4 regions of the Streptomyces sp. CWNU-52B genome follow, and region 3 is predicted to be linked to each of the others. Evidence: riboswitches for the same ligand, from Rfam matches in the RefSeq annotation. Region 3 holds a riboswitch; each other region holds the start of a gene.
The links. A riboswitch is a leader RNA that binds a small molecule or an ion and turns the genes downstream of it on or off. The one in region 3 is predicted to bind S-adenosylmethionine.
Positions count from the first base shown of each region.

Region 1: another riboswitch for S-adenosylmethionine. It lies ahead of ACLVWQ_RS30020 (aminotransferase class V-fold PLP-dependent enzyme); the one in region 3 lies ahead of ACLVWQ_RS26515 (putative leader peptide).
Region 2: another riboswitch for S-adenosylmethionine. It lies ahead of ACLVWQ_RS05655 (putative leader peptide); the one in region 3 lies ahead of ACLVWQ_RS26515 (putative leader peptide).
Region 4: another riboswitch for S-adenosylmethionine. It lies ahead of thrC (threonine synthase); the one in region 3 lies ahead of ACLVWQ_RS26515 (putative leader peptide).

Region 1 is NZ_JBLFJV010000044.1:81,537-83,730, forward strand. Features, by position in the region: gene trpD (anthranilate phosphoribosyltransferase) at 1-666, shown strand, start outside; SAM riboswitch class IV at 825-941, shown strand; gene ACLVWQ_RS30020 (aminotransferase class V-fold PLP-dependent enzyme) at 1,132-2,194, shown strand, end outside.
Region 2 is NZ_JBLFJV010000005.1:627,199-629,392, reverse strand. Features, by position in the region: gene ACLVWQ_RS05660 (ABC transporter substrate-binding protein) at 1-538, opposite strand, end outside; gene ACLVWQ_RS05655 (putative leader peptide) at 887-1,006, opposite strand; SAM riboswitch class IV at 1,039-1,148, opposite strand; gene ACLVWQ_RS05650 (ATP-binding protein) at 1,279-1,761, opposite strand; gene ACLVWQ_RS05645 (epoxide hydrolase family protein) at 1,925-2,194, shown strand, end outside.
Region 3 is NZ_JBLFJV010000028.1:129,505-131,698, reverse strand. Features, by position in the region: gene ACLVWQ_RS26525 (LLM class flavin-dependent oxidoreductase) at 1-695, opposite strand, end outside; gene ACLVWQ_RS26520 (putative leader peptide) at 774-839, opposite strand; SAM riboswitch class IV at 1,138-1,286, shown strand; gene ACLVWQ_RS26515 (putative leader peptide) at 1,293-1,388, shown strand; gene ACLVWQ_RS26510 (glutathione S-transferase family protein) at 1,506-2,194, shown strand, end outside.
Region 4 is NZ_JBLFJV010000008.1:176,104-178,297, reverse strand. Features, by position in the region: gene thrC (threonine synthase) at 1-1,320, opposite strand, end outside; SAM riboswitch class I at 1,338-1,495, opposite strand; gene ACLVWQ_RS11665 (glucosyl-3-phosphoglycerate synthase) at 1,680-2,194, shown strand, end outside.

The DNA of each region.
Region 1 (2,194 bases), on a different contig from region 3:
GCCTCCGACGTGCTGGAGAAGCTCGGGGTCAATCTGGCGCTGCCGACGGATCGGGTGGCGGAGGTCGCCGAGGTGGCCGGGATCACCTTCTGCTTCGCGGCCAAGTTCCATCCGGCGATGCGTCATGTGGGTGCCGCGCGGGGGCAGTTGGGCATCAGGACGGTGTTCAACGTGCTCGGTCCGCTGACCAACCCCGCGCGGGTGAAGGCACAGGCGGTCGGGTGCGCCGACCCGCTGATGGCGCCGATCATGGCCGGGGTGTTCGCCGAGCGCGGCAACTCCTCGCTGGTCTTCCGCGGTGACGACGGGCTCGACGAGCTGACGACGACGGCGACCTCGCGGGTGTGGGTCGTGCGGGACGGGAAGGTCCGCGAGGAGGCCTTCGACCCGCGGGACGTGGGGATCGAGCTGGTGCCCGTGGAGGCGTTGCGAGGGGCTGACGCGTCGTACAACGCGGATGTCGCGCGGCGGCTGCTGCAGGGGGAGACCGGGCCGGTCCGGGACGCGGTGCTGCTGAACTCCGCGGCGGCGTTGGTGGCGCTGACGCCGGGCGCCGGGCCGCTCGCGGAGCAGATCCGGGCGGGGATGGCTCGCGCCGCGGAGGCGATCGACTCGGGGGCGGCGCTGCGGACGCTCGACCGGTGGGTGGCTGCCACCAACCGGTAGCTGGGCGGGTGGGGCTGGTCGCGCAGTTCCCCGCGCCCCCGAGAGACGCAGTTCCTCGCCCCCCGGAAAGGACCGCGCGCCCGGCACCGCGACCCACGCCGTCCCGGTATACGGACATCCGTAGTGCGCTCGGAAGATCGTGTGGCAAGATGCTGGCAGGTCATGAGTGACAGTCATGAGGCCCCGGCCGACTGTCCGGCAACCCTCCGTCCGTGGCGGGGTGCCCCGGGTGAAGACCAGGTCGTAGGCAGTGAGGTCTACGGCAAGCGCGGACCCCTCACCGCTCGCTGGAGCGGACACACCAGGGGTCCTGGTCGTTCGAGGGAGCCTTTCATGAGCAAGCGAATGCGATAGGGCGCCGAGCCCCACTTCCGCGTACCCCTTTCACCTCTCCTGTGCCGAGCCGCCGAGGCCTGCCCGCCCGCGGCCCGCACAGTGATCTCGCCTGCCTCTCAGGAGTTCGCCATGTCTGTCTCCACCGCTGCCGCCGACCGGTCCGTCCAGGCTGTCCAGTCCGTCGAGTCCGTCGAGACCGGGTGTCAGGACGTCTCCGGGTCCGGATCGCTGCCCGTGCTGGGCCGGGACGTCACCGTCCCGCTCGTGACCGGCGGCGAGGTCACCTACGCCGCGCTCGACTACGCCGCCAGCGCCCCCGCCCTCCAGCGGGTGTGGGACGACGTGGCCGCGTACGCCCCGTACTACGGGAGCGTGCACCGCGGGGCCGGGTACCTGTCCCAGCTCTCCACGGATCTCTTCGAGAACGCCCGCAGGACCGTCGCGGAGTTCCTCGACTGCCGGGACGACGGCGACCAGGTCGTCTTCACCCGGTCCACCACCGACTCGCTGAACCTCCTCGCCGCCGCCCTCCCCGCCGGCTGCCAGGTCTTCGTCTTCGAGACCGAGCACCACGCGTCGCTGCTGCCCTGGCGGGACGCCCGGGTCACCTATCTCGACGCCCCGCGCACCCCGGGCGAGGCCGTCGCCACGCTGGAGCGGGCCCTGGCCGAGCGCGACCCGCGGGGACCGGCGCTCGTGTGCGTCACGGGTGCCTCGAACGTCACCGGTGAGCTGTGGCCCGTACGGGAGCTGGCCGCCGCCGCCCATACCCACGGCGCCCGCATCGTGCTCGACGCCGCCCAGCTCGCGCCCCACCACCCGGTCTCCGTACGGGAGCTGGACGTGGACTGGGTCGCGTTCTCCGGGCACAAGCTGTACGCGCCGTTCGGGGCGGGTGTGCTGGCCGGACGCGCGGACTGGCTGACCGAGGCCGAGCCGTACCTCGCCGGCGGAGGCGCCTCGCGCAAGGTGACGCGGCGGGTCGACGGGGGTGTCGACGTCGAGTGGCACGAGAGCGCCGCACGGCACGAGGCCGGGTCGCCCAACGTCATCGGCGCCTACTCCATCGCCTCCGCCTGCAAGGCCCTCACCGAGGCCGGCTTCACCTCGCTGGTCGCCCGGGAGCGGCACCTGATCGACACCGTCCTCGCCGGTCTCGCCGAGGTGCCCGAGGTCCGCGTCCTGTCCCTCT
Region 2 (2,194 bases), on a different contig from region 3:
GGAGGAACTGCGCGTTGGGCTGCTTGAACCTCACCCGCACCGTGAGCGGGTCGACCACGGTGGTCTTCTCCAGGCCGCTCAAGTAGCCCTGGGCCAGCGTGCCCAGCGCGCCGAGGTCGGGCACCGCGTCGAAGTTGTCCTTGACCACCTGTGCGGTCAGCGGTGACCCGTCGCTGAAGGTGACTCCCGAGCGCAGGTGGAACGTGAAGGTCGTGGCGTCCGCGTCGATGTCCCAGCTCTTCGCCAGCCACGGCACGATCTTGCCGGTCCTGGGATCCTGGTCGGTGAGTGAGTCCACCACCTGGCGGAGCGAGTAGATCGTGTCGTTGCTGCCCACCTGCTGCGGATCGACGCAGCCCGCGTCGGACCCCACCGCGAACGTCAGCGTGCCGCCGGACCGGGCCGGGCCCTCGCCGCCGCCCGCGCCGGAGCCGGTCCCGCTGCCCGACGAGCAGGCGCTCAGCGACAGCAGGGCGGCTGTCACGAGCGCGGCGGGCGCGGTCCACCGGGTGGCTCTGGAATCCGGATACGGTTTCACGGAATCGTTTCTCCTACTCGAAAATCACCAGACCCGCGCCCATGGATCTCCCGGCGCGCGCCCATGCGTACAAGGGGAACCGCAGGTGGTGCCGCCCCTGTTCGGGGCAGCTGGGTTCAGACAGGGAGGAAGGGAGGGAGGGAGGGAGGGAGGGAGGAAGGCGAGGGGGAGGAAGGGGAGGACGCCGATGACGGCGTGACATCGCTGTGGAGCCGACAGCCCCTGAGCGCCCGCGGAACACTGCCGCGGGAACCGGCCGGCCCAGGCGGCGCACGGGGGTCTGCGGACGTCAGCCGGCCGAGCGAAGCCCGGCAGCCGTGCGGTCAAGCGGCCGGCAGCGGGACCCGGTCAGCCGTGACAGAGACAGCTGGTGATGCGCTGCAGATCGATGTGGCGCCGGCGGGAGAACCGGAAGAACGCCGGCGCGGTCGCGATCGAGGCGTTCAGGTCGACACTGCGTCGCACCACGGTCCTCCAGATCGTCGGACCCCGGTCACGGGGTCACGCACTTGCAGAGCCGGCGGCCCTGCCGGGCTTTCACCTGGAGCACCCCACCGCGTACGAGGGTTGCCGGCCAGCGAGCCAGGGCTTGACGCTGACACTCAATGCCACATGCAACGGTACTGAGCTGCGTCCTGATCCGTCAATGGGTGATCGCGGCGGCGGTCACGGTCCGCTCGCCCGTCCCCTGCCCGTCCCTCGCCCGTCCCCGCGCGTCACGTGTCGACGCACGTCACGCGTCAAGCACAGGCGGTGGCGGTGCCGTTCGTGGACGCGTCGGACAGGGCGATGCGGGCCCTGATGCGTTTGCCGACCGGCTCCCTGCGGATCTCCAGGTCCTGGGCCACGGCCTTGACGATCTCCAGGCCGTGCTGACCGACCCTGTCGGGATCGGCGACGCGGGCCTCGGGAACCGTCGGGTCGCTGTCCCACACGACGACGTCCACGGCCTCGTGGGTGACGCGCAGCTCCATCAGAACAGGGCCCGGGGCGTATTTGCAGGCGTTGGTGACCAGTTCACTGACCACCAGCTGGATCAGCCCCACGACACGGGCCGTCACGGACGGCTGACGGCCACGGGCCCGCTCCAGGAAGGCCCTGGCGTGATGACGGGCATCGGCGATGCATCCGTCGTCGCCACCCGTGGCGTACCCGGTCTCCATCAGGTCGCCGTCGAGCCCCGCACAGCCGTCACCGTCGTCGTCGTTGGGTCCCACCCGCATCGCCCTCATTCTCCGTTCACAGGCGCTCCGTTACCCGCCCTCCCAGCATTCATGCGTCCTACATAGGTGCTCTCCGGCACATCGTCCCCCTTCGTCATCCGGGACAAGACCGGACACACCACCGCCGCGCGTCCAGCGGAGTGCGCCCCGTAGCATGCGTGCCATGCCGGACCCGACGACCGCACCAGAACCCTTCACCCCGCAGACCGGTCCCGCGGCGCTGGAGGACCTCCGCGCCAGGCTGCGCGCCACACGCTGGCCGGACGCGCCCGAGGACGCCGGGTGGTCGCTCGGGACCGATGTCGCCTATCTCCGTGAACTCGTCGCCCACTGGGCGGACACGTTCGACTGGCCGGCGCAGGAGGCGGCGCTCGCCCGGCTGCCCCGTTTCCGCGCCCGGCTCGGCGGCCTGGGCATCCACTTCGTGCACGCG
Region 3 (2,194 bases):
CTGCCCTCGAAGTCGATGTAGTGCAGCTTGTCCCGGTCGACGAAGCGGCCGGTGGCGACGTCCCGGATCTCCGCGTCGTCCTCCCAGCTGTCCCACAGCCGTCGGACCGCTTCGACGTAGTCGGCCGCCTCGTCGAAGAGGTCGATCGTCAGCTCCCGCACCTCGGGGCTGTCCAGGTCCTCGATGCGGAACGAGGGGAACGTACGGCGGCCGAAGTGGGCGGCGTCGTTCCGGCGGACCGACGCCTGGACCCGGACGCCCGCGCGCCCGGAGCTCACGTAGTCGAGGGTGGCGATGGCCTTCGATATGTGGAAGGGCTCCGTATGGGGGGTCACCACGGTCGGCAGCAGCCCTATGTGACGGGTCAGCGGTGCGACGCGGGCGGCGATGAGGACGGCGTCGAGGCGGCCGCGGACCTGGTCGGTCCGCCCGTCGGGTTCGGTGAACCGCGAGGACTGGAGACCGAGGGCGTCCTCGATGGTCACGAAGTCGAGCAGTCCGCGTTCGGCCTCGGTGACGAGGTCCGTCCAGTAGCCGGCAGTGAGCAGGTCACGGGGGCGGGCCACCGGTTCACGCCAGGCGGCGGGATGCCAGCCTGCGCCGTCGAGCGCCACGGCGAGGTGCAGGAAGGCGGAAGAAGAGGCGGCGGAGGGGGCGGGCTCGGGAGAGGGCGGGGCAGCAGGTGTTGAGGACACGAGAGGTGTGCCTTCCTGATCGACCGTAGGAGAAAGCCGGCCCTCGCTGGAGGAGGGCGGAGCCGCGTGGAGTACGGGTCAGGGACGACAGAGCGCGCCGGCGAAGCGGAGCAGGTCGATGTGCGGCCGCGAGTACAGCCGCACCCGGCGGCGCGGTGTGAGCTTCGGGACGCGGAGGCAGGGCACGGGGCGTGGTCCCACGTGCGTCACCTCCGTCCGTGCGGTCCCGTTGCCGGGCAGCGTCTGCTCGTCGACGCACACAACAGTACGGGTGTGCCGTTTCTTCCGGCAGTCGGAAAATTCTCACAGGAGTCCGAGGGCCGGTACGGTCGGGCGCACACCGGCCGGCGGTTCGTCCGTTCTTGTTCGTCTGCCCACGTGTTGAGACGTGTCGTATGGGCTTCTTGACGACCTCACTCAGCGCACCGACACTTGCGGGGACGGTCACGATTGTCAGCGCCCGTCGGGCGGGGTCCTCCCCCGTCCGTGCGGTTCATCGGCCCCGGCCCGCTGGCAGGCAACCCTTCCACCGCGACGGGGTGCCCCGGGTGACGACCGGGTTCCGCCGGAGCGGCGGGACAAGCGTGGTCTCGCCTCGTGCGAGCCCCGACCGTGGACGGGTGGGAATTGCCCAGGAACGGCTTGACGAGGCGACTGCACATCGACCTGCTCCGCGTCTCCAGCGCGTACTAGTCCGCCGCATGTCCGCCTGATCCGGACCTGCACGCCGACAGCGACAGCGCAGTCACCCCGTTTCGCCACTGGTGCCCACAAGGCTGCCAGGGCTTCCGCGATTCCCTCAGGAGAGCCATGCCCGAGACAGTTTCCCGCGGTTCGAGCACAGGTACCTTCGCGACGGCCGCCGCACGGACGGCGGTCACCCCCGCGGCCGGCTGCGGTGCGGCCGTGCCCGGCCCCGCCGTACGTCCGCACCGCTTCCGCGGTCGCATCGGCGTCGGCCTCGCCGGCGGCTTCTACCCGGCACCGCACCGCTATCAGCTGTATCTGTCCGAAGGCTGTCAGCGTTCGGAGCGGGTCGCGATCACCCTGGCCCTGCTGGGCCTTCAGCACTCGACCGCCACGACGGTCCTGACCCACCCCGCCGAGACACCCGACGCCTTCGCCGCGCTGCGCCGGGCCTACGAGGCGACCTGGCACCACTACGACGGGCCGCTCACCGCGCCCGCGCTGTGCGACCGGTGGAGCGGACGCGTCGTCAGCAACCACACGCCCGACATCCTGCGCGACCTGGCCGACCTCTCCGGGCTCCGGGAGGCGGAGGCGGCCGGCCTGCCCGTGCTGCGGCCGCCGGCCCTCGCCGCGGAGATCGACGCCCTGCGTGAACTCCTCACCCGGGACGTCACACCGGCCGCCCAGCCTCCCGCGCGGGCGGCGACGCTGACCCTGCTCGACCATCAGCTGGCCGCGCACCCTCATGTGCTGGGCGCCGAGATCAGCGCCGCGGACGTGGACCTCTGGGTGGCGCTCACCCACCTCGG
Region 4 (2,194 bases), on a different contig from region 3:
GAGCCCGGCCTCGTGGAAGGAGTCCAGGTTCGGGCGGATGGTCGCCGTGAGCCCCGTGTCGGAGGCCACCGCGTCCAGGGTCTTCAGACCGTCCCCGGTGTTGAGGACCACGGTCGTCAGAGTGGGGTCGAGCAGCCCGCTCTCGATCAGCTTCTTCGCCACGCCCACCGTCACCCCGCCGGCGGTCTCCGCGAAGATCCCCTCGGTCCGCGCCAGCAGCTTGATCGCGTCGACCACCTGGTCGTCGTTCACGTCCTCCACGGCCCCGCCCGTGCGCCGGGCGATGTCGAGCACGTACGGGCCGTCCGCCGGGTTCCCGATGGCGAGCGACTTGGCGATCGTGTTCGGCTTCTGCGGCCGTACGACGTCGTGCCCGGCCTTGTAGGCGACGGACACCGGCGAGCAGCCCTCGGCCTGGGCGCCGAAGATCTTGTACGGCCTGTCCTCGACGAGGCCGAGCTCGATCAGTTCCTTCAGACCCTTGTCGATCTTCGTCAGCTGGGAGCCGGAGGCGATCGGCACGACCAGCTGGTCCGGCAGCCGCCAGCCGAGCTGCTCGCAGATCTCGTACGCCAGGGTCTTGGACCCCTCCGCGTAGTACGGCCGCAGGTTCACGTTGACGAAGCCCCAGCCCTCGCCGGCCGGGTCGCCGATCAGCTCGGAGCAGAAACGGTTCACGTCGTCGTAGTTGCCCTCGATCCCGACGAGCTCGCCGCCGTAGACCGCGGCCATGACGACCTTGCCCTGCTCCAGGTCGTGCGGGATGAACACGCAGGAACGGAAGCCGGCGCGGGCGGCGGCGGCGCCCACCGCGCCCGCGAGGTTGCCCGTGGAGGAGCAGGAGAGCGTGGTGAAGCCGAAGGCGCGCGCGGCCTCGATGGCCTGGGCGACGACGCGGTCCTTGAAGGAGTGCGTCGGGTTGCCCGAGTCGTCCTTGACGAAGAGCTTGCCGGGGTCGACGCCCAGTTCGCGGGCCAGGTTGTCGGCCTTGACGAGCTTGGTCCAGCCCGGGTTGATGTTCGGCTTGTCCGCCACGTCCGCGGGGACGGGCAGCAGCGGCGCGTAGCGCCAGATGTTCGCGGGGCCCGACTCGATCCGCGCCCGCAGTTCCTCGGTGTCGTAGCCCGAGAAGTCGTAGGCGATCTCCAGCGGTCCGAAACACTCCTCGCAGGCGAAGACCGGGCCGAGCGGGACGCGGTGGCCGCACTCGCGGCAGGAGAGCGCCGCTGCCGGGCCGAGGTCCACGGAGTTGCCGTGGCTCGCGGAGGGATTCGCGGCGGGGGCGGAGTTCGTGGTGCTTGCAACTGTCTGCGCAGCCATGGAGGCGAGGCCCTTTCTCCTCATCTTCCTCACGACGCACTTCGCCGTGAGACGGATTTGGCACCTTCCCGAGCCGGGAGCCTCGCGGCACTGATCGACGATGATCAGGACGAGACCGGCTGGAGGGTTGCCGGGGCTTCAACGGGCCGTATCCCTCTGCCCCTCTGGATGAGCGGTATTCAGTTTTAGTTGTACACGCAACGACCCCCGACATGCGATGGTCATCAGCGTTGTTCAAGACTGTAACCGAAGGCCTGGATGGTGGAGAGAGCAGTCCGAACCGCGAGATGACAGCGGCCACCCACCGCTGCCGCGGCGCCGGGCACACGCATCCCAATGAACGCAAGGGAGAGCCGCACGTGCTGGAAGACGTCGAGCGCTGGCTGAGCACGCGCTCCTGGTCCGTCGAGGACCGCCCGCTCAAGAAGATCGTCGCCGCGAAGCGCTCCACCGGCTCCACGGTGAGTGTCGTACTGCCCGCGCTCGACGAGGAGGCGACGGTCGGCGAGATCGTCACCGTGATCCGCCGCGAGCTGATGACCGCGAAGGTGCCGCTCGTCGACGAGGTCGTGGTGATCGACTCGGGTTCGACGGACCGTACCTCCGAGGTCGCCGCCGCCGCGGGCGCCCGGGTCGTGCACCGGGACGAGATCCTGCCCCGTATCCCGGCCGTCCCCGGCAAGGGCGAGGTGCTGTGGCGCTCGCTGCTGGTCACGCGTGGGGACATCGTGGCCTTCGTCGACGCGGACCTGAAGGAGTTCTCGGCGGACTTCGTCTCCGGGATCGTCGGGCCGCTGCTCACCGACCCCGGTGTGGACCTCGTCAAGGCGATGTACGACCGCCCGCTCGCCCTGTCCGACGGGTCCGGTGCCGG